Regions from separate parts of the Glutamicibacter sp. NPDC088483 genome, predicted to be linked through region 3. Evidence: riboswitches for the same ligand, from Rfam matches in the RefSeq annotation. Region 3 holds a riboswitch; each other region holds the start of a gene.
What was found. A riboswitch is a leader RNA that binds a small molecule or an ion and turns the genes downstream of it on or off. The one in region 3 is predicted to bind thiamine pyrophosphate.
Positions count from the first base shown of each region.

Region 1: linked by a shared signal. The riboswitch ahead of thiM (hydroxyethylthiazole kinase) and the one ahead of ACIP6G_RS03670 (ECF transporter S component) in region 3 are both predicted to bind thiamine pyrophosphate.
Region 2: linked by a shared signal. The riboswitch ahead of thiC (phosphomethylpyrimidine synthase ThiC) and the one ahead of ACIP6G_RS03670 (ECF transporter S component) in region 3 are both predicted to bind thiamine pyrophosphate.
Region 4: linked by a shared signal. The riboswitch ahead of thiO (glycine oxidase ThiO) and the one ahead of ACIP6G_RS03670 (ECF transporter S component) in region 3 are both predicted to bind thiamine pyrophosphate.

Region 1 is NZ_JBIVMP010000004.1:28,571-35,887, reverse strand. Features, by position in the region: gene ACIP6G_RS09280 (uracil-xanthine permease family protein) at 1-580, opposite strand, end outside; gene thiD (bifunctional hydroxymethylpyrimidine kinase/phosphomethylpyrimidine kinase) at 608-2,032, opposite strand; gene thiE (thiamine phosphate synthase) at 2,029-2,670, opposite strand; gene thiM (hydroxyethylthiazole kinase) at 2,663-3,457, opposite strand; TPP riboswitch at 3,447-3,541, opposite strand; gene ACIP6G_RS09260 (GntR family transcriptional regulator) at 3,576-3,944, opposite strand; gene ACIP6G_RS09255 (hypothetical protein) at 3,941-5,278, opposite strand; gene ACIP6G_RS09250 (hypothetical protein) at 5,265-5,495, shown strand; gene ACIP6G_RS09245 (aldehyde dehydrogenase family protein) at 5,560-6,993, shown strand; gene ACIP6G_RS09240 (amino acid permease) at 7,073-7,317, shown strand, end outside.
Region 2 is NZ_JBIVMP010000001.1:605,635-612,951, reverse strand. Features, by position in the region: gene ACIP6G_RS02985 (cystathionine gamma-synthase) at 1-520, shown strand, start outside; gene ACIP6G_RS02980 (hypothetical protein) at 609-1,025, opposite strand; gene ACIP6G_RS02975 (DEAD/DEAH box helicase) at 1,334-3,253, shown strand; gene thiC (phosphomethylpyrimidine synthase ThiC) at 3,346-5,088, opposite strand; TPP riboswitch at 5,085-5,192, opposite strand; tRNA gene ACIP6G_RS02965 (tRNA-Thr) at 5,465-5,536, opposite strand; tRNA gene ACIP6G_RS02960 (tRNA-Thr) at 6,070-6,141, shown strand; tRNA gene ACIP6G_RS02955 (tRNA-Met) at 6,189-6,265, shown strand; gene ACIP6G_RS02950 (GTP pyrophosphokinase family protein) at 6,348-7,124, opposite strand.
Region 3 is NZ_JBIVMP010000001.1:752,196-759,512, reverse strand. Features, by position in the region: gene ACIP6G_RS03690 (Na+/H+ antiporter subunit E) at 1-90, shown strand, start outside; gene ACIP6G_RS03685 (monovalent cation/H+ antiporter complex subunit F) at 92-358, shown strand; gene mnhG (monovalent cation/H(+) antiporter subunit G) at 358-762, shown strand; gene ACIP6G_RS03675 (DUF4235 domain-containing protein) at 819-1,070, opposite strand; TPP riboswitch at 1,146-1,268, shown strand; gene ACIP6G_RS03670 (ECF transporter S component) at 1,334-1,942, shown strand; gene ACIP6G_RS03665 (ATP-binding cassette domain-containing protein) at 1,939-4,266, shown strand; gene ACIP6G_RS03660 (aminodeoxychorismate lyase) at 4,263-5,138, opposite strand; gene cls (cardiolipin synthase) at 5,305-6,801, shown strand; gene ACIP6G_RS03650 (chorismate-binding protein) at 6,812-7,317, opposite strand, start outside.
Region 4 is NZ_JBIVMP010000001.1:419,734-427,050, forward strand. Features, by position in the region: gene typA (translational GTPase TypA) at 1-149, opposite strand, end outside; gene ACIP6G_RS01980 (GNAT family N-acetyltransferase) at 297-839, opposite strand; gene moeB (molybdopterin-synthase adenylyltransferase MoeB) at 907-2,052, opposite strand; gene ACIP6G_RS01990 (thiazole synthase) at 2,049-2,870, opposite strand; gene thiS (sulfur carrier protein ThiS) at 2,873-3,118, opposite strand; gene thiO (glycine oxidase ThiO) at 3,145-4,242, opposite strand; TPP riboswitch at 4,240-4,344, opposite strand; gene ACIP6G_RS02005 (GNAT family N-acetyltransferase) at 4,424-5,383, shown strand; gene ACIP6G_RS02010 (mechanosensitive ion channel) at 5,466-6,686, opposite strand; gene ACIP6G_RS02015 (OsmC family protein) at 6,981-7,317, opposite strand, start outside.

The DNA.
Region 1 (7,317 bases), on a different contig from region 3:
CGCAAAGAAGTCCCATGAGGATCGACAGCCGGCCCAGCAGGCCCTTGAACGCAACGGTCGCGACCACGGTAAAGATCACCGTGAGGAAAGTGGTCAGCGGGAACTCGGTCATGGGAACCAGCGTTGCGCTGGCCAAATTCAGGCCGATGAGCGCCACGATGGTGCCCATGACCACCGGCGGCATCAGGGCGTGGATCCAGCCGGTGCCGGTCTTCTGCACGATCAGCCCGACAACGAACAGCAAGGCCCCGGTCATCACGATGCCGCCCAGCGCGCCGGACATGCTGTGCGACTGGGTGGTCGAGAGCACCGGAGCAATCATCGCAAAGGACGAGCCGAGGTAGCTGGGCACCTTGTTCCTGGTCATCAGCAAGAAGATGACGGTGGCCAGGCCGGTGAACAGCAAGGTCGTGGTGACCGGGAAGCCGGTGATGGTTGGCACCAGGATGCTGGCGCCGAACATCGCCAGGATGTGCTGGGCTCCGATGGAAACGGTCTGCGGCCAATGCAGCCGCTCATCCGGGGCAACTACCTCACCTGGGGTGATGGTCCTGCCGTTGCCGTGAATGCTCCAACTCATGATTCCTCTTCCCGGGCCCTGCGGGTTTTAGGCCGTAGAGAAGTCTACTCGGTTCTCGTGCGCCTGCGCGAAGAAAGAGCGCTCATGTTCCGCCGAGCGGATGAAAGCGGCCTCCATGCTGGCCCGCAGCTGCGGATCTGCCTGCTCGAACGCCTGGCGGACCATTTCGATGGCCTGCTCGGTGGCGGAATCGAATTCCTCGGATGCATAGGTTTCCAGCCATTGCCGATAAGGATGCTCGGCATGGTTGGCTGCCGACAACCGCTTGCCGATGTCCTGGTACAGCCAGTAGCAAGGCAGGATCGCGGCAATCAGCTCCCCGTAGCTCTCCTGGCTGGCGGCCAGGTGGTTGGTGTAGTTCAGCGTGGTGGCGCTGGGCGTATCAGCGAACTCGTCCAGGTAGCTGCCGTGCAGCTGCAGCTCGCCATCGAGGATGCCGTTGGCGCCACGCGACCAGAAACGCTGGGCACCGAGATCCGGCGCCATCGAGCTGGCCAGCGAAAGCACCTTGGCATAGCGCAGCAGATACAGCGCATCCTGGGCGATGTAGTAGTGGAAGTCATCCCGGTCCAAGGTGCCCTCGGATAGCCGGGTGATGAAATCCAGCTGGTCGATTTCCTCGCGGATCGGCTGGATCTTCTGCCACCAGTCGCCCATGGGATCTGCCGTGCCGAAGAAGTCGATGAAGTGGTTGACCGGGCCGTGGCCGCTGCCCACCTGCAATTGGTCGGACGCTGCGATGGCCTTGGAGAGGTAGGACTTGGACTGCTCCAACGCGGCGATCCAATCTCCAGTGGCAGCGAAGCGGGTAGCCAGAGTGCTGGAAAGGGTGCAGCCGGTGCCGTGGGTGTTCCTGGTGGCATGGCGCGGTCCGTGCAGCTCCAGCTGCACCCCGCCCGCCGACACCAGGGCATCGGGGCAATCCGCCCCGGCCAGGTGCCCGCCCTTGGCCAGCACCAGCGTGTCGTGCTTGGCAGCCAGCCGCTGGGCCTGGCGCAGGGCTTCGTCCCAGGAAGGGGCCACAGGCTCGCGCAGCAAGCTGGCCAGCTCCAGCAGGTTCGGGGTAATCACCGTGGCGCGATCCAGCAGCGAATCAAGGGCCGATTCGTCGTCGAGCAGGCGATCCCCGCTGGTCGCCACCATGACCGGGTCCAGCACGACGGGGGCGTCAACAGTTTCCAGCCAGCTGGTGACTGCGCGGATCACCTCGGCGTTGGCCAGCATCCCGATCTTGATCGCATCGATGCGGATATCTGTACTCACGGCTTCGAGCTGCGCGAGGACGAAATCGCCGCTGATCGCCTGAACTCCGGATACCCCATGGGTGTTTTGCGCAGTCAAAGCGGTGATCACGCACATTCCGTAGCCGCCGTTGGCGGCAATGGCCTTCAGATCCGCTTGGATTCCGGCGCCGCCGGAAGGATCGGAGCCTGCGATGGATAGGATGTTCATTTCGAGGCCTCCCAGGCTGCGACCAGCTGCGCGCTGGCAAGTTGCGGATCTTCGGCGTTGCAGATGGCGCGGACCACGGCCAGGCCTGCGCCGCCGCCGGCGCGGATCGCGGCGGCATCGTCTTGGGTAATTGCGCCGATCGCTACGCAGGGCAGCTTGGCCAAGGCAGCGGCTCGCGCAAAGCCGTCCAGCCCCAGGGGAACAGGATGGTCTTTTTTCGTCGGAGTGGCGCGGATGGCTCCTACACCGAGGTAGTCGATCACCGAGGCGTCCTTGTTCGCCTGGGCCAATTGCTCATCGCTGGAAGCACTCAAGCCGATGATGCCCTCGCCAATGATCTGGCGAGCCAGCTGTACCGGCACATCTTTTTGCCCGATATGGATGCCGTTCACTGCTGCGCCAGCAGCCCGTGCCGCGAGGTAGACGTCAATGCGGTCATTGATCAGCAACTGGGCTTTGCCCTCGGTGAGCTTGGCAGCCGCGCAGGCCAGCTCGAAGAATTCCCGGGCGCTTTCATCCTTGGCGCGCAGCTGGATCCACCCGATCCCTCCGGCGACGGCGCCCTCGATAACTTCCAGGGTGCTGCGTGGGGTGCAGCTGGCAGTGTTGGCTACTAGATAAGCGCCGTAATTATGCATGGTTCAATTCCTCGTACTTCAAAGTTTTCAGTTCCCCGGGATCGGCAGCCGACAGCGCATCAAGGAAGGCAACTGCGAAGCTGCCCGGACCGGAGCTGCCAGCCAGGGCCTTTTCCGCGGCCAGGCCATAGAAACCGTGGGCTGCGATGGTGGCCTCGAACGGGTCATCGTGGACCGCAACCATTCCGGCGCAGACCGCGCCCAAGGCGCAGCCGCCACCTGTCATCCGGGTCAAGCCAATTCCGTTGGTATGCACCAAGACGGTACGCGTGGCGTCGATGATGGCGTCAGCCTGGCCGGAAATGGCCACTACGCAGTCGTTTTCCGTGGCCAGTTCGCGTCCCGCCGCCAAGGCGGCAGAAACCTCATCCAAGGCATCGACACCGCGCGAAGCAGATTGCCGGCCGGCCAGGGCCAGGATTTCCGAGGCGTTGCCGCGAATCAGGGTCGGGCGTTGCCGGACAATGCGCCGGGCAAACTCCGTGCGCACCGGAAGCGCTCCCACTGCCACTGGATCCAGGACCCAGGGGGTGCCTGCAGCGCTCGCCGACTGCACAGCTTCTTCCATGGCGGTCAGCTGTTCAGTGCTTGGAGTTCCCAAATTCACCAATACGGCTGAAGCTGCCTGCGCGAATGGGCCGGCCTCTCCGGGCAGATCCGTCATGGCCGGGGAAGCCCCGGATGCCAGCAAGACATTGGCGGTGAAATTGGATACGACGGTATTGGTCAGGCAAAAAACCAAAGGTGATTGTTGCCGGTATTTTTGGGCAACTGCATGCAAAGCCATGCGACATCCCTCCGCTAGCGTGAACTAGATCAGGTTCTACGGGTCTTATCTCAGTCGGTTGATCCGACACCCCGTGTCACTGCCATAGAGCGTACGCACAACCGGTTCCGAGGACAAGTTACTTACGCTCGCGCCGCGCCACCAAGGCCGTGAGCGTGGCCGCATCCACCTTCTGCGCGGCCGCCAACGCCCAGAGGTGATCCACGGCGGCCAGGAGATCTTCACTGGTATCCACCGGCTGCGGCCGCTCGTTGACCACTGTGCCGGCACGGCGTCGGGAGGTGATCAGCTCTTCGGCTTCCAGCTCCTTGTAGGCGCGCGCCACTGTACCGACAGCGACGCCGAGGTCCGTGGCCAGCGCACGCACAGTAGGCAGCTTGCTCCCCGAGGGCAGATCTCCCAAGGAGATCAGTGAAGCAATCTGCGAGCGGATCTGCTCATAGGGCGGGGTAGCTGCTTGGAGGTCAACACTGATCTGCGTGCTCATGAAGTAGCTGCCGGCTGATGTTCCCGCACGAAGGCGCTACCGGGGCGCTCTAGGAAAATGACTGCTGGGACAACGAAGATGAGCAATGCAAAGAGTCCCAGCCCGGCCGGGAATCCGTAGCCAATGAGCAGCATGGCTACCACTGCACTGGTGTTAACACGCATTGAACGCAGTTCCAGGACCTTGCGGTACCAGATTTCTTCAGCCGACGAGACAGCCCAGGGAATAATTGCCCGGCGGGAGAACCAGACGAATCCAAGATGGGTTGCCAGCAACAGCAGGATCAAGCCTGCAACCATTGTCTTGCCTGGAGGCACGAAGCCCCACAAATAGTCCAGCGGCGGATCGAGCAGAAAATAGGTGCTGGTGGCAAACAGCAAGCCAGCGGCGATGTAGGACCACAAGGGCAGGGGCGCGTGGTACTTGGGTGCTGTAGACGCCTGCCGGGCCACCGTGCTGACGTAGCTGAGATAAAGCGCATTGAGAACGGCATAGCTCAAAGCCGCACCGGCAAAGATCATTAAGATCCACGTAGTTCGCTCATTGGTAGGCATCTGGAGCTCGTCATCCAGTGGCAAGAATGACCAGCCGATTGCAACGCTGAGCAAGGTGAGTGCTGCAGTTACGTATTGCAAGGTGAATAGTTGATCACGCAAACGCGAGAAGGCGGTCCGTTCCCTGGTGGTGGATTGAGCTGAGAATGTAGAGCGCGGTCCCCAGAAGAGCAACGTGAGGGCTACCGCAAGGGCGCCATAGCTAACGAACTCGTACTGTCCATCCGGCGAATTAGCCTGCGAGTAATTGACCACCGACACGGTGAAGGCCAGCAAGACGATGCCGATATTGCGCATCAAGCGGTTGAGCCAGACCGTGCGCAACGCTTGGTTGTCTTCGACCGAGATGCCGGCCAAGGCAGGTTTTTTCAGGATAACTACGGTAATCACAGCCGCGGCCACGATGATCCCTGCCAGGGCCACGATGAATACCGGGAGCATCTGTGTGCCCGGCAACCGCCCATCATACGGACCCTCCGACGTGTATGAATAGATGCCGTCAAAATCAAAGGTCGTGAATTCCGAGGCCGGAACGCCAACGAGCCCTTCGACTTTGGACGCCGGCCACAGGGAGCCGACCGCGATCAGCAGCAAAAGCCCAACGAAAGCCCCTAGGGCCTTGGGAAACGGAGTTGTCAGGCTGCGGGCCTCTAATGAAGCGGTGCGCACTGGCTGGAGTTCCTTGGGCCAAGTGAACAAGCCGATGAGGTAAACCAGAAGAACCCAGATCCCCGGAGTGAGTGCTTCAGCGAGAGCCGAACCTGAATTGGGCTCGGTCATTGAAACGCGCCAGGTCTCAGACAAATCCCATGAGGTTGAAGCAAAGAATGCGATCAATGCGCACCAGAACGAGTGGGATCGGGCCCGGTCGATAGCTGGTGTTCCACGCCTGTGCGCCACCGAACGCAACCAAACGCAGATGATTGCGGCAACGAAAGCGATGGATATGGCGCTCGCCGAGAACTGGTTCATGGAAATCAATGTATCAACTATTTGATACATATTGAATCCTCTGGCGAATTAAACGATGAAAAATAGTCCCAGTGACGTACGCTCAAATCATGGGTCTGTTTACTTCCACTCCGTTGCCCGAACCGGTCGGTGATTCCGCACCTCCGGTGGACGAGCATCCATCGCGCATAGCAACAGTTCTGAGTCATTTGCGGCGTTCTGCGGACACGCGGATCACGCATCCGCGACGCTTCCGCCTGCAGCAGCTCAAGGCACTGGAGAAGATGCTGGAAGAGCATCTGGAAGACTTCGTCCAGGCCTTGGCCGAGGACTTGGGCAAGAGTGCCACCGAAGCCAAATTCTCCGAAATCGACGTGGTGCGCGCGGAAATAGATTTCGCCCAGCGCCACCTCGTTGAGTGGATGGATTCCACCAGTGTCAAGGTTCCGCTGGCCTTGCAGCCAGCCATGGCCAAGGTCGAGCCGCGCCCGCTGGGGGTCGTGCTGATTATCGGAGCCTGGAACTATCCGGTTCAGCTGGTGCTCGCACCGCTGGTCGCGGCCATTGCTGCCGGCAACGCTGCGGTCATCAAGCCATCCGAGCTGGCTCCTGCGACCTCAGGCGCCTTGGCCAAGTTCCTCCCGGTCTACCTCGACGAACGGGTTTACGCGGTAGTTGAAGGCGGCGTGGATACCTCCACCGAGTTGCTTGCCGCCCGCTGGGACCACATTTTCTACACCGGCGGCGAACGCGTGGCCAAGATCGTGGCTGCCGCGGCCGCGAAGCATCTGACGCCTACCACCTTGGAATTGGGCGGAAAATCGCCGGCCGTGGTGGAGAACGATTCGTTGGCTTCCGCGAAGCGCTTGGCTTACGCCAAGTTCATGAATGCCGGCCAGACCTGCGTGGCGCCGGATTACGTATTGAGCGTGGGCGACTCGTCTGAGCTCATCAGGCGCCTGGGCCAGGCCATCACCAGCTTCTACGGCAAGGAACCGCTGACCCATCCGGACTTTGGCCGCATCGTCAGCCGCAAGCACTTTGAGCGGCTGCTGTCGATGTTCGAGCAAGGCGAGGTGGTTTTCGGCGGCGAGTACGACGAGGATACCCTGCGCATCGCGCCGAGCATCATGCGCAATGTGGACCTCGAGGGAAGTTTGATGACCGAAGAGATTTTCGGTCCGATCCTGCCGGTGATCGAAGTGGAAACCTTCGAGGAAGCCCTCGAATTCATTGCCCGGCGGCCGTCGCCGCTGGCCGCTTACCTGATGAGCGAAAGCCCGCGCCTGCAGTCGATTTTCTCTGATCGGGTGCGAGCCGGCTCCATTGTGCATAATGCTCCGTTGGCCCAGATGATCGTTCCAACCCTGCCTTTCGGCGGTGTGGGACCGAGCGGAATGGGGGCCTACCACGGCAAGCACGGGTTCGAACGGCTTTCGCAGATGCGCTCGGAATTCAACAAAACAACCGTCGTTGATACCCTGAGCGCAATATATCCTCCATATTCATGGGCCAAGCGAAAGATTATTGATCGCTTACTGTAGCGCGGTTCATAGCTTTATGGCTTGTCAGGGTGCTTGGATTGATAGGTTGGAAATTTTCAAGCATCAGGAGATGTAACGCATGACTGAGCCCGCACCGTCTCAGGACGGTCTGAAGCGTGGCCTCAAAGCTCGCCATATGCAGATGATTGCCATTGGCGGCTCGATTGGTACCGGACTATTCGTCGCGTCCGGCGGCACCATTGCCCAAGCTGGCCCCGGTGGCTCGCTGGTGGCCTACGCGCTGATCGGCATGATGGTGCTGCTCTTGATGCAGTCGTTGGGAGAAATGAGCGCCCGGCTTCCGGTCGCCGGCTCCTTCCAGAC
Region 2 (7,317 bases), 150 kb from region 3:
CGGTGCGGTGATCGTCAAGGATGCGCAGCTGGCAGAAAAGATCGGCTTCATCCAGTTCGCTGTGGGCGCCGTCTCGGGCCCGATGGACGCCTTCTTGACCACCCGCGGCCTGAAGACCCTGGGCGTTCGCATGCGCGCCCACTCGGAGAACGCTGCACAGGTTGCCGGGTGGCTGCGTGAGCGCAGCGAAGTCGAGCGCGTGCTCTACCCGGGCTTCGAAGACCACCCGGGCCACGAGATTGCCAAGAAGCAGATGTCCGGCTTCGGCGGCATGGTGTCCGTCCAGTTCACCGGCGGTGAAGCGGCGGCCCGCAAGATTGCCGAGAGCACCAAGCTATTCACCCTGGCAGAATCCCTGGGCGGCATCGAATCGCTGATGAACTACCCGTCGGAGATGACCCACGCTTCGGTGAAGGGTACCGAGCTGGCGGTTCCGGTGAACCTGTTGCGCCTGTCCGTTGGCATCGAAGACCCTGCGGATTTGATTGAAGACCTGGATAAGGCCTTCGCCAACCTGTAAGAACCAAGCGCAAAGGACCTGGGTTCCGCTGCCCGCAAAGGGCAACGGAACCCAGGTCCTTGGTGCTTTGAACGAAGTTCCGGATCGGCTACCGGCGGCGCTTGGCCGGTTTGGGATCCACGATCTTGAAATACCTGTTGCTCGCTGGCATCCACATCAAGGCCACGCTGAACATGATGATGGCCGCCAGCAGCGAATAGCGGCCGAATCGCAGCAACAGCGGCAGCGCGGTAATCAGGCCCAACCAGGACAGCTGGGCGCGCGCGGCCCGGTCCCCGGTGAATAAGCGGTAACCCAGCACACAGCAGGCAAGGCCGGCAGCGGCGAAAAAGATCATCAGCGCAATGGCTCCGAAATCCAGCGCGGAATCCTGGATATGCTCGTAAGCCAGGAAGCCTCCGAAGCCGAGAAAAAGCACTCCGGCTAGGAGCCATAGCATTTGGGCGATGAACAATCCGCCTGGGGTGGGCTCATCTGGACGTCGCGGAAAAAGTGGTTTCTTCACGTTCTCAACCCTACGTGCTTTGGTGCGGTGCCCGATCTCACACGCTCTCGACACTGACAATAGTGGCCTGTTCAAGCTAGCATTAAGTGTTCGCGAACATCAGGGTATCCCTCTCGCATCCAGCCCAATTTTTGAGGCCGGAGCCTTCTCGTGTTGTATTTTCCGCAAAGTGTGTGCGGGTCTTTATGTCATAGGGGAGCGCTTGATGAGCGTGACTTGTATCTGACTGTGCAGCCTATACGTCGTTTCTTTGGGGACGGCCAAGGCCTATCCCCTAACGAATGAGGTAATTCTTCGTGTCTTCTGACATGCCCGTAAACACCGACGACAACCAGACCCCGGAAGAGCCAACCGTGCTCTTCTCCGAACTTGGCCTGGATGCCCGCGTGCTTGCATCGCTTGCCGACCTTGGCTACGAAAAGCCATCGCCAATCCAGGCAGCGACCATTCCACTGCTTCTCGAAGGCCGCGACGTTGTCGGCCTGGCCCAGACCGGTACCGGCAAGACCGCTGCTTTCGCGCTTCCTGCCCTGTCCCGCATGGCAGAGCTGGCTGACACCAATGGTCCAGCCAAGACCCCGCAGATCCTGGTTCTGGCTCCAACCCGCGAGCTGGCCCTCCAGGTCGCCGAAGCCTTCACTTCCTACGCCAAGTACCTGCCGAACTTCACCGTTCTGCCAGTGTACGGCGGCTCGCCATACGGCCCGCAGCTCAACGGCTTGCGCCGTGGCGCCCAGGTAGTCGTTGGTACCCCAGGTCGCGTTATCGACCACATCAACAAGGGTTCCTTGGACCTGTCGAACCTGCAGTACGTTGTCCTTGATGAGGCCGACGAAATGCTGCGCATGGGCTTCGCCGAAGAGGTCGACAAGATCTTGGAAGCTACCCCAGAGGACAAGCAGGTTGCCCTGTTCTCGGCAACCATGCCACGCACCATCCGCCGCATCGCTTCGGAATACCTGCGCAACCCGCAGGAAGTTGCCGTGAAGTCCAAGCAGTCCACCGGCACCAACATCACCCAGCGCTACCTGCAGGTCATGGGCGCCCACAAGCTGGACGCCATGACCCGCATCCTGGAATCCGAGTCGTTCGAAGGCGTTATCACCTTCGTCCGCACCAAGATGGCTACCGAGGACCTGGCCGACAAGCTGAAGGCCCGCGGCTTCACCGCGGCTGCCATCAACGGCGACATCCCTCAGCAGCAGCGTGAGCGCACCGTTGAGAACCTGCGCTCGGGCAAGATCGACATCCTGGTTGCTACCGACGTGGCAGCTCGTGGCTTGGACGTTGAGCGTATTTCGCACGTTATCAACTTCGACATCCCGCATGACACCGAGTCCTACGTGCACCGCATTGGCCGTACCGGCCGTGCCGGCCGCTCGGGCGACGCGATCCTGTTCATGACCCCGCGCGAGAAGTACTTGCTGCGTGCCATCGAGAAGGCTACCCGCCAGCCGGTGACCCAGATGCAGCTGCCTTCGCTGGATTCGGTCAACGACCGTCGTATCCAGAAGTTCACCGATCGCATCGACAAGACCATCAGCGGCCAGGACCTGACCACCTTCCGCGAAATCGTGGAGAAGTTCGCTTCCGAGCACGAAGACCTGGACCAGCTGGAAATTGCAGCTGCACTGGCTCTGATGGCCCAGGGCGGCCGCCCGCTGCTGATGACCGAACCAGTCATGTCCCCTTCGAAGAAGGCACGCATGGATCGCCCAGAGCGCGGCGAGCGTAGCGAACGCGGTGACCGTGGCGATCGCGGTCCACGTGCCCGCAAGACCGCTGCCGAAGGCAACGCCATGTACCGTCTGGCCGTAGGCCGACGCAACCGCGTGCAGCCGGGCTCGATCGTTGGCGCACTGGCCAACGAGGGCGGCTTCGATTCTTCGGAAATCGGCGGCATCGAGATCCGTTCGGACCACACCCTGGTCGAGTTGCCAGCAGAGCTGAGCAAGGACCAGTGGCGTGCACTGTCCAAGACCCGCATCGGCGGCGAAGCCATCGAGCTCGAGCTCGACAATGGCCGCAGCCCGCGCCGTGACGACGAAGGCGACCGCGGTGGCTTCCGTGGCGGCCGTGGTGGTGGCTTCGGCGGCGGACGCAGTGGCGGCCGTGGCGGTTTCGGTGGCGGACGCGGCGGCGGACGTGGCGGCTTCGGCGGTGGCGGACGCGGCGGCAAGGATCGCTTCAGCGACTCGGGCCGCAGCGGTGGACGTCGCGACTACTAAGCCAGCCGCACGCAGCTGAACAGCATTGAATAACGCCCTTGGGGCAAGCCGAAAGCTTGCCCCAAGGGCGTTTTTCGTGCGCCGCAGGCTATTTACGGAGCAGGAGTTCCCACCGGGATCCCGTCCCCGAGATAGACCGTGCCGCCGCTTTCCAGGAACTGCCTGCTTTTCTGCGCCATCCCGGCCAGGGCGGCTTGCGCCTCGGCCGAGCCGTACTCGTCGCGGATATCCTGGGAGATGCGCATGGAGCAGAACTTCGGCCCGCACATGGAGCAGAAGTGGGCGGTCTTGGCCGGCTCGGCCGGCAAGGTCTCATCATGGAATTCCTGTGCGGTGACCGGGTCAAGGGACAACGCGAACTGGTCATTCCAGCGGAATTCGAAGCGCGCCTTGCTCAGCGCATCATCCCGCGCTGTGGCGCCCGGGTGGCCCTTGGCCAGATCGGCGGCGTGCGCAGCGATCTTGTAGGTGATCACCCCGGTCTTCACATCATCCCGGTTGGGCAGTCCCAGATGCTCCTTGGGAGTGACGTAGCAGAGCATCGCGGTCCCGTACCGTGCGATCTCCGTGGCGCCAATGGCGCTGGTGATGTGGTCGTAGCCCGGGGCGATGTCGGTGACCAGCGGGCCCAGGGTATAGAACGGCGCCCCATCGCACAGCTGCTGTTGGCGTTCCACATTCTCGCGCACCAGATGGAACGGGATATGCCCCGGGCCTTCGACCATCACCTGCACATCGTACTTCCAGGCGCGCTTGGTCAGCTCGGCCAGGGTGTCCAGCTCGGCGAACTGGGCGGCGTCGTTCGCATCTGCGATGGAACCCGGGCGCAGCCCGTCGCCCAGCGAGAAGGCCACGTCGTACTGCGCGAAGATCTCGCACAGCTGATCGAAGTGGGTGTAGAGGAAATTCTCCTGGTGGTGCGCCAAGCACCAGCCGGCCATGATGGACCCGCCACGCGAGACCATGCCGGTGACCCGGTTGGCAGTCAGCGGGATGTAGCGCAGCAGCACCCCGGCGTGGATGGTCATGTAGTCCACGCCCTGCTCGCACTGCTCAATGACGGTGTCGCGGAAGATCTCCCAGGTCAGTTCGTTGGCTTCGCCGTTGACCTTCTCCAACGCCTGGTAGATCGGCACGGTGCCGATGGGGACCGGGGAGTTGCGGATGATCCACTCGCGGGTGGTGTGGATGTCATCTCCGGTGGACAGGTCCATAACCGTGTCCGCGCCCCATTTGGCCGCCCACTGGAGCTTGGAGACTTCTTCTGCGATGGAGCTGGTCACCGCCGAGTTGCCGATATTCGCATTGATCTTGACCAGGAACGCCTTGCCGATGATCATCGGCTCGGATTCCGGGTGGTTGATGTTCGCCGGGATGATGGCTCGCCCGGCCGCGAGCTCGCTGCGCACCAGCTCGACATCGCATTCCTCGCGCAGGGCCACATAGCGCATTTCCGGGGTGATGATCCCGGCACGCGCATAGTGCATTTGCGTCACGCGGGCTCCGTCAACGGCCTGCAGCGGCGGGGCTGAGCGTCCGGCCCATTCCGCGCTGGCCGTGCCGCGGCGGACCGCTGAGCGTCCGTCGTCGTGCAGGTTGCGTTCGCGGCCTGCATAGGTTTCCACGTCCCCGCGTTCCAGGATCCACCGCTCGCGGAAGGGTTGCAGGCCTTGGGTGGGCTCGCTTCCCGGTCCGCTGGTGCGATATACAGCCAGCGGCTCGTTGGACTGTCCATTGGGGGAGTCTGCCAATTGGATCTGCGTGACGGGAACAGAAATTCCCGCAGATTCACGGTAGGCAAGGGTGTGGGCAGGGTGCTGTTCAATTTGTTCCACTGGGGAAACTCACTTCCTTCGCCGGCATTACCCGGACAGGTTCAACGGTCGCGGACGGCGATAGCCCGATCTCAGCCCTTGCCAGGGCACCCGTGTGGTCGCGAACAACTTAGCACGCTTGCGAGGGTTAAACGCAAACCCAGTGGTCAGGGCCTGACATCAAGGAAGTGGGAAGGGCCGGCTGTGGCGGGCCAAGATGCTTTTCATTGGCCGGAGACTCTTGCCGGGGGCACCTGGAATCCGGGGCGCAAGAAGCAGCCGGTAGCCGGTGCTGCAGCTTGGGTGTGCCCTGGGCCATGCTCGCAGTGGCTACACGGCATCTGCGGGATAAACGAAAAGAGAGGCAATCTGGAACCAGATTGCCTCTCTTATTTCGAGCCCCCTGCCGGAATCGATCCGGCGACCTCGTTCTTACCAAGAACGCGCTCTACCACTGAGCTAAGGGGGCAACAGGTAAATACTTTACACAGGTTTTTGAGGTTTGCAAAATCCGTCGGGAATTTGTTGCTGAGGTCACAATATTCCTACTCAAGACCGGAATGGGCGGCAAGGAGCTGTTGCCTTCCTGGCGGTTTCCAGCACCCCGGTTCGCGGCCTGGGATCCAACTGCCGGCCGCTGGAGCCGTGCCTGCGTGCCAGGGTGGATCGGGTGTTGCCCAAGTGCCGCTCGGTCACGGGTTCTGGAGCGGGAAAAGGTGGCAGCGTTCCGAAATTCCAAGCGGAGTAATTCGATGCTTGGCCACCGGGAAGAATCCGCGGGATTCTATCCTGCGCACCCGGGCAAATCCGCGATTGACCACGAGGAGCACTCCCGTGAGCATCGTCACCAGGGCACTTTTTGTCCCACCCTTCGTCCCCGGGGTGGCGAGTGAGGGGATAAATAGCCATTGACTAGTGGTTTTACAGAATTTTCCGGGTCTTTTCCGGGGTGATCCGCCGATTTTTCTTTGCCGGGAAATCCGTGTAGAGTATTTACTCGTTGCCCCCTTAGCTCAGTGGTAGAGCGCGTTCTTGGTAAGAACGAGGTCGCCGGATCGATTCCGGCAGGGGGCTCTGAGTGAGAAGCATTCTTGGCTTCTACTGGATTGCTTCTCACTTGTGGCGGCGTAGCTCAGCTGGTTAGAGCGCACGACTCATAATCGTGAGGTCCCGGGATCGAGTCCCGGCGCCGCTACCAAATCAAAGATCCTCGGCCTCGGCCGAGGATCTTTTTTGGTTTCCGGCCCCGAAGCAGCATTGTCCTTCGAGGGCATGAACGGCTAGTGATCCAAGTCCTTCTCCTGGTTCCCGTCCTTGGCTTGCTGAGCCAGCGACAGCAGCCCCTGGATCGCTGTCGTATCGAAATCCGCCTCTTGGCTCGGTGCCTGATTGGCATCATGGCCGTGGACTTCGGTATGCAAGCGCTGCATCTGCATGTCGAGTTTCGTCGCCATGGCCGCCGCGTCGGCAAGCTCTTGCACTAGATGTTCTGGAACTTCGCCCTCGTACTTGTAGAAGATCTTATGTTCCAGGCTTGCCCAGAAATCCTGGGCAATGGTACGGATCTGCAGCTCCACCACGACATCGACCGGGCCATCGGATAAGTAGACCGGGATCTGCACGATCGCATGGACACTTTTATAGCCGTTGGGCTTCGGGTTCTTGATGTAGTCCTTGATTTGGAGGACCTTCAGGTCATTCTGCGAGGTTAGCGTGTTCAGAACCTTGTAGATGTCCTTGACGAAACTGCAGGTAATGCGCACGCCGGCAATGTCGCTGATGTTCTCGCGAATGGCAGGCAGGGACGGGGAGATGTTCCGGCGGGAGACCTTGCGCATGATGCTCTCCGGAGTTTTCACCCGGGAAGTGACGTGCTCAATTGGATTGTAATTGTGCAAATACAAGAACTCTTCACGCAAGATCGAGACCTTGGTCAGCACCTCGTCCACCGCAAACTGGTACTCCATCATGAAACGCTGGAAATCATGGCGGAAAGCCTGCGTCAATCGCTGCAGCTCGGCCGGCGAAGGGGCGGTCTCGGCAGCTGCGATGGCCACTGCACGAGTCTTGTCATCAAATGGGACAGAAATCCTGGATCACCTCAGCAGATCATGGCCCGGCCCGCGGTACGGTTCCGGTGCAGTTCCAGCTTAAGGGCATCTCCTAGGAATTAGGCCAGAACGAATCGGGAATTCGTCCAGCAAACTTTCGGGCTGCAGGCGCCGGCCAACCTGCCTTGCAGGAGCTAGC
Region 3 (7,317 bases):
CGCCGGCTGATCATGGCTATTGGCAGCCGAGACGAGTACGAAGCGATCAAGAGCGAATGCGGACCGAACTTTGATGCGAGGAAGGGGTAACATGCTGGATATCGTCATTTGGATCTGCGGCATCATGCTCGGGCTCGGTGCTGTCGCTTGCCTGGTCCGTGTTGCCAAGGGGCCGTCAATCCTTGACCGGGTGCTGGCCCTGGACGTGATGCTGCTGATCATCTCCGCCGCGCTGTGCCTGGAAATGGTGCTGCACAAGCACACCGACTACTTGCTGTTCGTCGTGGCCGCCTGCATGCTCGGATTCATCGGTTCGGTGACCGTCTCTCGCTTCGTTTCGGATCAGAGGAACGCCTAATGGAACTCTTCCTCGATGTCCTCGTTGCCGTCCTGCTGATCCTTGGCTGCCTGATGTCATTGATCGCGGGCATCGGCTTGCTGACCTTCCCGGACATGCTCACCCGCATGCATGCAGCGACCAAACCGCAGGTGCTCGGTTTCCTGCTGATTTTCGCTGGGCTGGCCATTTACCTGCGCAGCTGGGCTGTGGTCCCGGTACTCGTGCTGGCCTGGGGAATGCAGCTATTGACCGCACCGGTTTCGGCCCACATGATTGGCCGTTCCGGCTACCGGACCAAGCACGCTGCCAAGGAAACCCTGTTCTCCGATGAGCTGAGCCACGTGGTCAACAAGGTCAACGGAACACCGCCGACCGGAACCACCCCGGTTTCCAAGACCGGATCGCCAGACGAACAAGATTGAGAAAAAGCGGGAGCCGCCCCTCTGGGCGGCTCCCGCTTTTGGCTCAACGCCGAAGCTTACTTGGTGAACTTGGCAACAACCTTGTTGGCGCTGCGATCAGCCACGGTCTGCAGGATTGCTGCGACCAGGGCCGAAACGACTGCGAAGCCCAAGGCACGGCGGAAAGAAGCTTCCGCTGCTTCCTCAGTGCCCTTGCGTGGTGCTTTGCTGCCGGTTGCCTTCAACCAAAGGAAATCAACCAGCTTGCCGCCGAGCATGCCAGCGCCAACGGTGATACCGGTAGTGGCAAGTTTCTGCACTTTATCCATTTTTTCCTCGCGATCAAGCTCTTGACATATCGTTCCTCTGCCCAGCATACCTGCGGTATGGTGGGGGAGCAGTAATTATTCCGACAGGGGAGCGTCAGACTTTTAAAAAAAGTCGCAAGACGCTGAGAGTGCGATAGATCGCAGACCCTCGAACCTGCCCCGGCTAGTACCGGCGAAGGAAGTCGAGCATCTCGGATGCGGATAGGCGCGGCAGTATGCCCTCATTCCGTCCATCTCCCCTCCTTTCCACAGGAGGACCAGCAATGAACGAAACAGTTTCGAAGCAGCGTACCGGCTGGCGTGTAGTTGATATCGTCGTCGCCTCGGTGATCGCCGTCGCTTCAGGGGTTATTTTCTGGGCGTGGAGTGCCGGCTATGGCCTGTTCTCACTCGCCTTTGCGGCTTTCCCGCCAGCCACCGCGCTGCTCACCGGCATGTGGCTCTTCCCGGCGGTGCTCGGCGCACTGATCATCCGCAAGCCAGGCGCCGCAATCTACTGCGAGCTGCTGGCCGCCGTAGTTGAAGCGCTGCTGGGCTCGCACTACGGCTTGACCGTACTGATCTCCGGCCTGGTCCAGGGCCTGGGTGCAGAGCTGGTCTTCGCAGCATTCCGCTACCGCAAGTGGAACCTGGGCGTGGCGCTGCTGGCCGGCTTGTTCGCCGGCTTGTTCGCCGGCATTTCCGAGGCCTACATCCTGGCCTACTATGTTGAGTACACCGCCGGAATGAAGATCTTCCACGTGATCGCCACCGGTATTTCCGGCGTAGTCGTCGCAGGGCTGCTGTCCTGGTTGGCCACGCGTGGACTGGCGAAGACCGGTGCATTGAGCGCCCTGCCGAGCCGGCGTGCGCACCTGGAAAGCGCAAAATGAGTTCCTTTGCCAATTCCGGCGCAGCCTCGCTGACCCAGCGCGGTGCCGCCATCACCGCAACGGGGTTCGGCTGGCAGCACTCCGAGAGGAAGAATCCTGCCATCTCGGGACTGGACCTTGTGATCCACGCCGGTGAGAAGGTGCTGCTGGTCGGTCCATCGGGCGCCGGCAAGTCAACCTTGCTGCACGCGATGGCCGGGTTGCTGGAAGCGGATGAGGACGATCAGGTCGCTGGCCGGCTGCTCATAGATGGCAGCGATGCCTTCATCCGGAGCCACCCGGTGGGCTTGATGCAGCAAGACCCGGAAACCCAGGTAGTGCAAAGCAGGGTCGCCGATGACGTGGCCTTTGGCGCCGAGAACCTCGGAATGGATCCCGAACTGATCCGCCAGCGGATCCCCGAAGTGCTGGACGCTGTGGGTCTGGGTGCGCTGTCCTTCGAGCACCGCACCCAGCAACTTTCCGGCGGGCAGAAACAGCGGTTGGCCTTGGCCGGCATTCTGGCCATGGAACCCAGCGTCATGCTGCTCGATGAACCGACTGCCAATGTGGACCCGCAGAGCATTGAGCTCTTGCGCGATGCGGTGCTGAACGCCGCGCGGCTTTCCGGTGCCACGCTGGTCGTCGTGGAACACCGGATTGAAGCCTGGGCGCAGCATGTGGACCGGGTTATCGTGCTGCAGCCCGGTGGGGGAGTCGCGCACGATCTGGACCCGCAGCAGCTGTACACCGATGAAACGGTGCGCGAGGAGCTGGCTGCTGCCGGGCTGTGGATTCCAGGCTACTTCCCGCAGGTGGCCCGGGCAACGAACGGTGCCGGTGCCACGCTGCTGGAAGCGCAGCAGCTGGTATCCGCCCGCACCGCCACGGCACCGCGCACCCAAGCGGTGGACGTGAATGTGCAAGCGGGCACCGCGACGGTGATTCGCGGCGAGAATGGCGCTGGAAAGTCGACGCTGGCCTTGACCTTGGGCGGATTGCTCGTCCCGGCCGACGGCGGGTTGGCGGCCACCGCGCAACTGGCCGACGGTCTGGGCAACTCCCCGTTTGCCTGGAAGGCCGGTGCATTGATTGGGCGGATCGGTTCGGTGTTCCAGGAACCCGAACACCAATTCGTGACCCAGAGCGTTCGGGAAGAGCTGGCTTTCGCTCCCAGCCGCGCGCAGGCCAGCAGCGCCGATGCGCCGAAATACGAGCCGGCCCAGGTCCAAGCGCGCGTGGACGCGTTGCTGGAACGCTTGGGCCTGGCGCATTTGGCAGACGCGAACCCGTTCACTCTCTCCGGGGGCGAGAAGCGGCGCTTGTCCGTGGCCACTGTTCTGGCCGCATCCCCCCAGGTGCTGATCCTCGACGAACCGACCTTCGGGCAGGATGCGAATACGTGGAGGGAACTGGCCGGGCTGCTGGTTGAGGAATTGCAGCAGGGCACCGCGATCATTGCTGTGACCCACGACGATCACTTTGCCTCGGTGCTCAAAGCAAGGAACCTGGTGCTCACTGCCGGCACCCCGGAAGCTGGTACCCCGCGACAGGGGCCGGTGCTTGATGCGCCGGTAGGGCATAGCTGGTTGGCGAAGATCAATCCGCTGGCCAAGCTCGGTGCGGTGGCTGCGGCAACACTGCCGTTGATCACCACCTTGGATTGGGTTTCGGCGCTGGTCGTGATCGTGGCGACCGTGGTGTTCTTCCCCCTGGCAGGGCTGAGCCCGCTGAAATTCCTCAAGCGCGCGTGGCCACTGCTGATTGCCGGAATCCTTGCGGCGTGGGGCATCGCCTTGGTGGGCCAGGATAGCGGCACGGTCTACGCCCAATTCGGCGCCTTCAGCATCACCGAGGGATCGGTGGCCGGGGGCATTGCCACCGGACTGCGCGCTTTCGCGCTGGCCATCCCGTGCATCTTGCTGCTGGCCACCACGAATCCAAGCGATTTGGGCGGGGCGCTGTCTCAGCAGCTGAAGGTACCCCACCGGTTTGTGCTCGGGGCCTTGGCCGGCATGCGATTGCTCGGGTTGATGGTGGAAGAATTCACCACGCTCACGCTGGCCCGGCGCGCTCGCGGTGTCGGGAACTTCGGCACCGTGGGCCAACGCATCAAGGCAACCCTGGGTCAGGTGCTGGCCTTGCTGGTGCAAGCGATTCGCCGCGCCGGACGGTTGGCCACCACGATGGAGGCCAAGGGGTTCGGCACGGCCAAGCGCACATGGATTCGCACGGCCACCTTCACCTGGCGTGATGGCATGGTGCTGGCCACGGGGATCCTGTTTGGCACGGCCGCAATGGCTGCGGCCGTGCTGGCAGGGACCTACAACTTGGTGTGGTCCTAGCGGATTGCTTCGCTCAGGGCGCTGAGCTCTTCATGGAGCTCAGCGTCCAGGCGCAACGGCTTGGCATCGATGGTGCGCACCGGGGTCAGCAGGCGGATGGAGGAAACCAGCCACACGCCATCGGCCTGATACAGGTCTTCCGGGCGCAACGGGCCGTAGCCCAGCTCCCAGCCATCCTGGGCCGCAGCGTCGAAAATGGCGCTTTGCGTGGTGCCTGGCAGGATGCCGGTTTCAAGCATCGGGGTCAGCAGCCGCTTGGTCTCGCCATCGCGCTGGGCTACCAGCACGGTCGAGGTCGGAGCTTCCAGGATGATCCCGTCGGCGGAGGTGAAAATGACATCATGGGCGCCGTGCTTGTGCGCGTAGCGCAGGGCGGCCATATTGATCGAATAGGAAAGGGTCTTGGCGCCCATCATGAGCCATGGCGCACGTTCGGCCAGCTTCGAGTCGTAGCCGCGATCCAGCATCAGGACATCCACACCGGTTTCACGCTGTTCCCTGCCCAAAGCCGGGGCAGGGGTCACGGTGACCCAGCAAATGGCAGGATCATTGTCGTGCTCGCCGCGCGCGGCGACCAGCTTGACCACCGCTTCTTCAGCGCCGCCGGTGGCATCGAAATCGGCCACAGCGGTATCTACCGCGGCAAACCAGCTGCGCGCATCGGGAATGGCCAAGTCGGCAACTTCAGCCGAGGTCGCCAAGCGTGCCAGGTGCGCTTCGAATTTGCGTACGGCCTGGTTGGTGTAGAGCATCGATTCAAAGATGCCATCACCTCGCGTGACTCCCTGTGCTGTGACCAGAAGTTGCGGTGCAGTGATGTCTGCAAGACGACCAGCCGGATAGGCCGGATCCAAGAATACAAGTGAGCTCATAAAGACAGATTATCGAACCCCAGCGTCTTCTGCGCGATTTCTGCAGGCGGAGATTCAGACAAGTCCGGCAATGTTCGATAAGCTAAGCGAAGGATTTTGGCCTGTACATCGCAGATCAGAGGCCGATAATGCCGAATTCGCGGGGTGTAGCCAAGGGGGTGCCCGAGTGTGGCCAAGTAATGAAGTCTTCTTGCAGATTGGCGGCGTTCTCTGGAGCGTGCTGGTCGCAATAGAGCTAGCGGTTCGCTACTTCATGATCGGCATCGTTCCGGGCAACCGGCGCCCCACCACCGCCATGGCATGGCTATTGGCTATCTTCTTCCTGCCCGTTGTGGGACTTGTCGCATACTGGCTTTTCGCCAATCCGCACCTGTCGCGCCGCCGCTTGGAAAAGCAGCGGCGTGCGCACGATGAAATCATGAAGGCCACGAGCCACATGCAGCTGCCCGAAGAATTCCATTCCCAGGAGGAATGGGTCGAATCGGCAGTCATGCTCAACCGCAATCTTGGTGCCATGCCGCTGGAAGGCGGCAACCAGGTAGAGGTCATCTCCGATTACCGGGCTTCGCTCGATGCCATGCGCAAGGAAATCGATAACGCCACCCGCTATGTGCACATCCAGTTCTACATCATGGGCGATGACCCGGATTATGTTGGACCGGTACTCGATGCGCTGGAAGCGGCCGCGGAGCGCGGCGTGCACGTCCGGTTGCTCTTCGACCACCTGGGAACCTTGCGCGTCAAGGGCTACAAGGATTTCAAGAAGCGGCTGAAGAAATCCGGTATCAACTGGCGCCCGATGCTGCCCATCGACCTGATTGGCCGTCGTTGGCGCCGCCCGGATCTGCGCAACCACCGCAAGATCCTCGTTGTTGATGGCGAGGTGGCCTTCACCGGAAGCCAGAACCTGATTGAACCCGGCTACAAGCGCGAGTCCTCGCATAAGGTGGGCCGCGAATGGGTTGAAATGATGCTCCGGGTCGAAGGTCCGCTGGTGCGCAGCCTCGACGTCACTTTCGCTACCGACTGGTGGCAGGAGGACGACGACCAGGAAGTGCTGATGGACATGGCCGAGGCCCGCCACCCGCTGGCCTATGAGGAACGTCCCGGTTCCACCCTGGCGCAGCTGCTGCCCAGCGGCCCCGGATACGGTACCGAGAACAACCTCAGGCTGTTCAATACGCTGATCTATTCGGCCTCCGAACGCCTGGAAATCACCAGCCCCTACTTCGTTCCCGACGATTCGCTGCTCTATGCCATCACCACTGCCGCCCAGCGCGGAGTAGAAGTGGAATTGTATGTTTGCGAAGAGGGCGACCAGTTCCTGGTGCACCACGCGCAGCAGTCCTACTACCAGCAGCTGCTGGAAGCCGGCGTGCGCATTCACCGCTACCCGGCACCGATGGTGCTGCATACCAAGTGCTTCACCGTGGATAACGACGTGGCCGTGGTGGGATCCTCGAATATGGACATGCGCTCATTCAGCCTGAACATGGAAATTTCCGTGATGCTGCTGGGCAAGGAAATGGTCGATGCGGTTAATCAGGTGCAGAACCACTACCGCGGGATTTCCTCGGAAATCACCCTCTCGCAGTGGCGCCGCCGTCCTCGCATGCAACGCTGGATCGACAACGTGGCGCGCTTGACGGCCACCTTGCAATAATTCAGTTGGCTTAAGTGTCTTGCGGGAAGCTGGCGCCCAGCGCTTGAAGCACGCCACGGGATTTGGTGATGACCTCGTCCCACTCTTCAGCGGGCACCGAATCAGCGGTGATTGCCCCGCCAAGGCCCAGGCTCAACCGCCATGACTGGTCAGCTAGCCGGTCGCACACCAGGGTTCGGATCACCACGGAGAAATCGGCGGCACCATCGGCACCCAGATACCCCACGGCCCCGGAGTACAGGCCGCGGGCACGGTGCTCTTCGAGCTCATCCAAGATGCTCATCGTGGACAGCTTCGGTGCACCGGTCATGGAGCCCGGCGGGAAAGCTTCGCGCAGGGCTTCGGCGGCCAGCTGCGGGGAGGATAGCGTGGCGTCGATGGTGGAGACCATCTGGTGCACGGTCGCGTAGGTTTCCACCGCGCACAGCCGGGCGACCTTCACCGACCCGGGAACCGCATGGTGCGACAGGTCGTTGCGCAACAGGTCAACGATCATGATGTTCTCGGCCCGGTCCT
Region 4 (7,317 bases), 330 kb from region 3:
TCCATCACGCGATCTTCGGTTTCACCATGGCTGTCGAATGCGCCAGTCTGCTGGAGCATGGCGTTGACGAGGGTGGTCTTGCCGTGGTCAACGTGCGCAACGATGGCTACATTGCGAAGTTCATCGCGAGTAATGGTGTTTGCTGACATGCGTGAAGGCTCACTTCCGCTCGAAAATTTGGGTCTGTGGAGTCGGGGCCAAAGTCGACCCAACAATCCAGTTTACGCGCTCGAGACTCATAGTCTGTTGATCTGTGTCAGAACATACAGGAATTTCATGTATCAGTCGCAAAGAATTCAGCGGATTGACCGCGTTGGCATCCAAAAACGCAGCTTGCTAGGCCCAAAGTTGACTTCAATTTCCGGGAGTTCAGCGTCCAGCAAGCCGCCGCATTTTTCTATGGTGGATTTTGAACCGATGTTATCGGAATCACAGGTAACCAGCGCATGTTCAATTCCTGATTCGCGAAGTTCCTGCAACCCGAATTTGCACAGTTCCTGTGCCACACCACGGCGACGATACTCGGGAATTACACCATAGCCGATATGTCCGCCGACCTGAAACAGGCTCTCGTTGATTTCATATCTGACGGAAACCCGACCTACCAGATCCCCATCGTCAAAGGCGGCGAACAGCGCCGAGCGAACCCAGCCTTCTGGAATGTGCTCGCCTCGGCGCCCTGCCTTCATCCGGTAGATATAGTCTTCCCAGTCCTCGGCGGCAGACCAAGTTGGCAAGAACTCGAAGTCTTCGCGAAGCATCAAGTGGTGGGCGTCGATTGCCTGCTGTTCGTCCTGGCTTTCCAATTCACGGATCTCCAGCGTCTTTCCCAACGTCATAGCGCCAGTATGCCAGAGCGCCTTCGCCTCCCACCGGTGAATTGCGCGCCAAAGATGCGCCTGAGCCCTAGTAGGCCACCTGCTGGCCCCGCACTTGCCTGGCCCATTCCACGGTTCCGCCGCTAAGGCTGTAGACCGCAATGCCTGCATCCCGACCGGACATGGTGATCCGCGCCGCCTGCTGCGAACGGGCACCGGTTTTGCACACGAATACGACCGCCGAAGCGCTGTGCGCGAGCTTTCCCAGACCCCGTTCTTTGAGCTGCGCGAGCGGAAGGTGCTGGCTGTGCGGGATCGCTATGATGTCGCGCTCCCAGGATTCGCGCACATCCACCAGCAATACCGGTTCGTCCGCTTCCAGCTCCGCTAGCTGCTGAACCGTGAGCTCCGGGACATGCCCTTCGGCAGCGCAGGAAACCGGCAGGTACTCCCCCAGCCCGGTCACCGGCTCACGTTGCGGATCCCTGGCGAAATCGAGGCTCCGCACACTGGCTTCCAGCGCATCATAGAGCCAGAGCTTGCCGCTCAGTGTGGTCCCGATTCCGGTAATGAGCTTCAGGGCTTCGGCGCACATCACCGAACCGATAACGCCGCACAGTGCGCCGAAGACTCCTCCTTCGGCACAGCTGGGCACGGAGTCCGCGTCGGGGATTTCAGGAAAAAGATCACGCAGCATCGGGCCGGTGCGCGGATCGAAGACGGACACCTGCCCGGAGAACTGGAAGAGGGTTCCCCACACCAGCGGGGTGCCGGTGATTTCCGCGGCATCATTGGACAGGTACCGCGTGGCAAAGTTGTCGCTGCCGTCGATGACCAAGTCGTATTCACTGAAAAGCGCCACGGCGTTGGATTCATCCAGCTTTTCATCCACGGTGATGATCCGGACGTTCCGGTTCTGCTCGTGGGCCATCCGCCGCACCGAATCCACTTTCAGGCGCCCTGCATCCTGTTGCCGGTGCATGGTTTGTCGTTGCAGATTGGACAGCTCGACGGTGTCATCGTCGATGATCCCGAGGGTGCCGATTCCCGCAGCGACCAGGTAGCTGGCAATGGGACTGCCCAGGCCCCCAGCTCCGATAACCAGCACCTTGGCGTTGGCAATGCGGCGTTGCCCTTCTTCTCCCACCCCGGGCAAGGACAAGTGCCGGGAGTAGCGCGCCAGCTCTTCCGGTTCCAGCTCCGCGCCGGGTGCTACCAAGGCTTCCCGGCTCACGAGAAGTCACCGACCAGGGTTTGCATCATGCCTTCGGCCGGCGAGGAGGCCAGTGCGGTATCGCGGCGCGGGATCCGGCCAGCGAGCCGCGCGGCGCGCCCGGCACGCACGGCATCCTTCATGGCCCTGGCCATGAGCGGCGCGTTGTGCGCCCGGGTCACCGCGCTGGCCAGCAGCACCGCCTCGCAGCCGAGCTCCATGGCCAGGGCCGCATCCGAGGCAGTGCCCACCCCGGCGTCAAGGATCACCGGTACCTGCGCGCGGGAGACGATGGTGGAAATATTGTGCGGATTCAGGATCCCCAGGCCCGAGCCGATCGGCGCTCCGGCCGGCATGATTGCCGCAACCCCGGCGTCCTGCAGGCGCTGGGCAAGTGCCGGATCATCATTGGTATAGGCGAAGACCTGGAACCCGTCGGCCACTAGTTGCTCGGTGGCCGCATGCAGTTCCAGCGGGTCCGGCAGCAGCGTGTGCTCATCGGCAATGACTTCGAGCTTGATCCAATTGGTTTCCAGAGCTTCACGGGCCAGGTGCGCGGTGAGGATCGCATCGCGGGCGGTGAAGCATCCAGCGGTGTTGGGCAGCGCAATCACGTTGTTGCGCTGCAGCAGTTCATACACGTTGCCTGCGCCGGCCGCCGAAAAGTGGCGGATGGCCACGGTGGTCAGCTCCGTTCCGGAGGCCTGCAGGGCGCTTTCCAGGGTGGTCAGCGAACTCGCTCCCCCGGTGCCGAGGATCAAGCGCGAGGACAAGGTGCGTCCGGCGATCTGGAATGGGTCGCTGTGGATGTCCAGCTCGGTGATGTTGCGCGTTTCCATGCCTAGCCTCCCTGGGCCGCGGTAACGAGTTCAATGCTGTGCCCTTCGGCCAGCAGATAGCTATTCCAGGCGCTGCGTGGAACGACAGCGCCATTGACGGCGGCGGCAACTCCGAGCTTGCTGCCGTCAGCGGCCACCGAGTTGGCGTCCAGTTCCTTGCCGATTTGCGTGCTGATGAATTCGCGAAGGGTGGTTCCTTCGTCCAGGTTCAGTTGCCGTGAATTGAAATTGATGCCGATGCTTGTCATGGTTGCTGCTCCGTTCGGTGAGCGGTCTAGGTTGCGTTGGCAAAGCGGTGGGGATCCACAGCTTGGTGCAAGGGGTGGGATTGGTGGCCGTGGGCGAGATCCGCAGTGAGCGTTGCGCCCAGCGGAGCCAGCAGCACGCCGTGCCGGGAGTACCCGGTGCAGAGCAGCAGCCCTGGATCAAGGCGTCCAAGCAGCGGCCGGTCATCTGGCGTGGCGGGACGTGCCCGGGCCGTTGCCTCGTTCAGCGTGCAGTCGCTGATGCCGGGGACCAGCTTTCTCGCGTTGTCCAGCAGCAGGTGCATCGCGCCAATGTTCACCGCTTGTTGCCGGTCTTCACGGACACTGGCGCCAAGGACGAGGCTGCCGTCCCTTCTCGGCACCAGATACACCTGTTCCCGGTGCACGATGCCGCGGATGGTGCGGGTGATGAGCGGCGGGCCTGCTGGTCCCTGGATCCGGAGGATGTCCCCGTAGACCGGACGCAGCGGAAGTTCGTTCAAGCCATCGAGGGTGCCAAGACCGGTGGCCACGATGGTCTGCTCCGCTTCGAGGATTCGGCCCGATGCGGTGCACACAGCGGTGGTCCGCTTCCCGTCGGTCACCAGTGCCTGCGCCCGTTCCTCGACCAGGTGCGGACGCATATGCTCCAACAGGATCTTGACGATGGATCGAGGGTCGACCTGGTGGTCATCTTGGCACAGGACCGCGCCAGCAATATTGGCGGCCAAGGCTGGTTCGAGCTTGCGGGCTTGGCTGGGCAGCAGCTTTTGCGCTGACAGGCCGAGGGATATCTGCAGTTCGGCCAGCTCGTGCAGGGCTTCGCGGTCCGCAGGCTCTGCGGCGACAACGAGCGTGGAGTTCTGCAAGTAGTCCGGGCGTTGCCCGGTGGCCGATTCGATGCGCTCGATGAACTGCGGATAGGCGGCATTCGAGGCGGCAAGCAGCTGGTGCAACGGGCCATTGCCCCAGACCGTTTCAGCTGCCGGGGCCAGCATTCCTGCTGCCGCGTAGCTTGCACCTTGGCCGGGTGCCGGATCGATGAGGGTGACGGTGTGTGCGCGTGATTCCAGCTCGAACGCGACGGCCAGGCCGATTATCCCGGCGCCAACAATGTTGACATGCACAAGGGCACGCTTCCTTCCTACGGCGGCATGACCCGCATCAGGTGTAGCGGTCGGCTCGGTGCCCTCTCAGCCTGGTCGAATCAGGCTCCCGCGGATTACAGCGATTATAAGCATGATGCAGCTCATAAAGTCGAACTTCACTGAACGCAGTTCCGTCATCTTCTGTGATGTACTTGCTGACATGGCATTCCATGACTTCCCTATCGTGCTTTCCCAAGGTTCTGCGCTATCCAGCACCATCATCTCGTTGGAGCAAGAACTCTTGGAATCCAGCCAACGCCATAGCCAGGAGCAATTGCAGCGGCGCTTGCATCCTCGGTTCGCCGAGGTGGGAGCCAGCGGGCGAGTCTACGATCGCGAGGCCATCATTGCCCAGCTGGCCCAGGAGCCGGCACGGGATGCCGGGGCGTTGAAAGTCGAAAGCCCGGTGGCTCTCCAGCTTTCAGACCAGCTGGTGCTGCTGCGCTGGAAGCTGCTCTCCGGTTCCCCCAGCGAACGCAGTTCACTGTGGATCCATGAGCAGGGCCGCTGGCAGCAGCTCTTCCACCAGGGCACGGCCACCGCTCATCCGCAGCCATCTGCAGGACCGAAGGAAACCGTGCATGCCGACGGTGAATTCTCGGTGCGCCGGCTGCGCCTTTCGGATGCCGAAGCGGTCTTCGAGGCATTCTCCTCGAACCCCGACATGTTGCGCCAAGGCGACGCCGATTCCCCGCAAAAGGCTGAGTCGTATGTGCGCGCACTGCTGGAGGCCGGGGAACGCCAGCAGGCGATGGCCGTCGCATATCGGGATCGGCTGGTGGGACTGGTGTGCGGTACGGTCGACCCGGCCAATCGGAACGCGTGGATTTGGTATTGGATGAACCAGAATTACCGGGGCCGGTGGCTGGCCACCCGCGCCGTGGCAACCTTGGTGGATTACCTGTTCGACGAGCTGGGACTGTACCGCTTGGAGCTGGGCTTGCGGGCAAATAATCCCGGGTCGAAGCATGTGGCAGAAAGCAACGGCTTCCTGCACGAAGGTGTCGAGCGGGGCAAATTCCTGGTTGCCGGAGAACGCATCGATGTGCACACCTACGCGCGGTTGCGTACCGATGGCGGCTCTGCGGTCATGCCCTTGCCGTGGGGCACGCAACAGTAGCTTGGCGGGCATCAAAAAGTCGCGGAATCCGGTTTTGGATTCCGCGACTTCTTATCTGTCCCTCAGGTTTTGTGATGCGTGGTTAGATGCCTGGGTTCGATGCCGGTGGCGTCGAGTCCGGGCCATTGGTGGCCTGTTGGGCCTCCATCTTTTTCAGCGTGCGGGCCGCAGCATCACGACCGCCGAGGCCAAAGGCCAGAGCCGCTGCCAATGCTGCGCCAATGACGATTGCGCCGAAGGCCATGTTGATGATCGAATCGGCGATACCCATGTACTTCAGGCCCATCGCCACGAACAGCGCAATTGCCGTGTAGCGGATGATCTTCGAAGCAGTAGTGTCACCCAAGAAGCGGCCAATCACATTGGCGATGACGAAACCTGCGGCGATAATTGCTGCGCCGAAGAGGATCTTGCCGCCCAAGGCCAGGATCTCATTGAGGATATTGGTGATCGCTGGGAAGTTCAGCATCTGGGCCGCCATCACACCGAAGAACAGCACGATAGCAATCTTGACGATGCCAGCGATGATTCCCGAAGCGCTCTTGCCCTCGGGAACTACGCCCCACTGGGCAACAACAGTGTCGGTACCCACGCCGTGGAGGGTGGATTCAAGTAGCTGCCCGACGAACTTGGCAATCAGGATACCCACGGCCAAGAGCGCCAAGGCCATGATGACCTGCGGGATTGCGGTGAAGACCAGCTGCAGCATCTGCTGGGCAGGTACCGAAATTGCCGCGATGCCCAGAACCTGCAGGGCTGATATTGCGACGACTAGCAGGATCAAGGCGAAGACGATGTTGGCAATGATGTCAACGATCTTCGCTTGGGATTCGCGAGACTGAACTTCATCTACTAGTTCGTTGCCTGGGGTGACCTTGCGGACCAGTCCGCTAAAATCGACAGTTCCCAAACCGGTCCTCAGCAGCTGGCGAACGATATTCGCGATGACGTAGCCAATGAAGAAGATGAAGCCCGCACCGATGAGGTTGGGGATGAAGGCCATGACGCCGCCGAGCATGCCTTGCACCGGCGATAGCACTTCGGATAGAGCGAAGACCTGCAGGATTGCCACGAGGCCGAAGAGCCAGACAATCAACCCCGCGACCTTGCCTAGGGATTGGCCTATTTGTTCTCCGTCATTGCCCTGCTTTTGCAGGAACTTCACCCTGTTCACCAGTTTGGCGGCAGCCCAACGAATTATGCGTGCAACTAGCCACGTAATGATGAGGATGATTAGCGCGATGCCAACCTTTTGTAGCATCGACGCCCAGTCGATATTGTCTAAAACGTTCTCAGACTGCATTGCTGCTCCTTCAACGTAGGGACAGTCCGACCCTACGATGAAGGTTCTCCGCTGACTAGGGCAAAGACCCATGCTCCCAGCTTGAATCATTGGACTTTCACAGCTCGAATTGCGAAAAGCTGACTATATCCCGATGTATTCAACGAATTCCGAACAATAAGACCCTGCCGACAACTGATCCACGCAATGTTAGAAAGTTCGCGGTTGCGTCCAAACCCGTGAATTGCCATGAAAGCTATTGCGGATTCAGCCATTGACCTTTATTAATCCGGGAATTGCCGGAAGTCCCGCTACCTAGTTGATGACTTCGCTCCGCACGGAAGCGCCCAGTTCAACGGTGCGGGAGACGGTGCAGTATTTGTCATGCGAAAGCTTGACGATGCGCTCCACCATGCTGGCTGCCTTGCGGCCTTCCTCGGTATCGGGGAACTTCAAATCGAAACCAAGATGGATGTCCTCCATCCGGCTCGCCGAGTTCTCAGAGACCTTGTAGCCGCCCGCTTTGACTTCGAATTTCTCAGGCTCGCTTCTCCTGGTGGTCACCACATCAACATCAATTGCGGAACATCCTGCGATGGCAGCAAGCAGCAACTCCACCGGGGTTAGCAATCCTTTGCCCTGGCCGAATTCT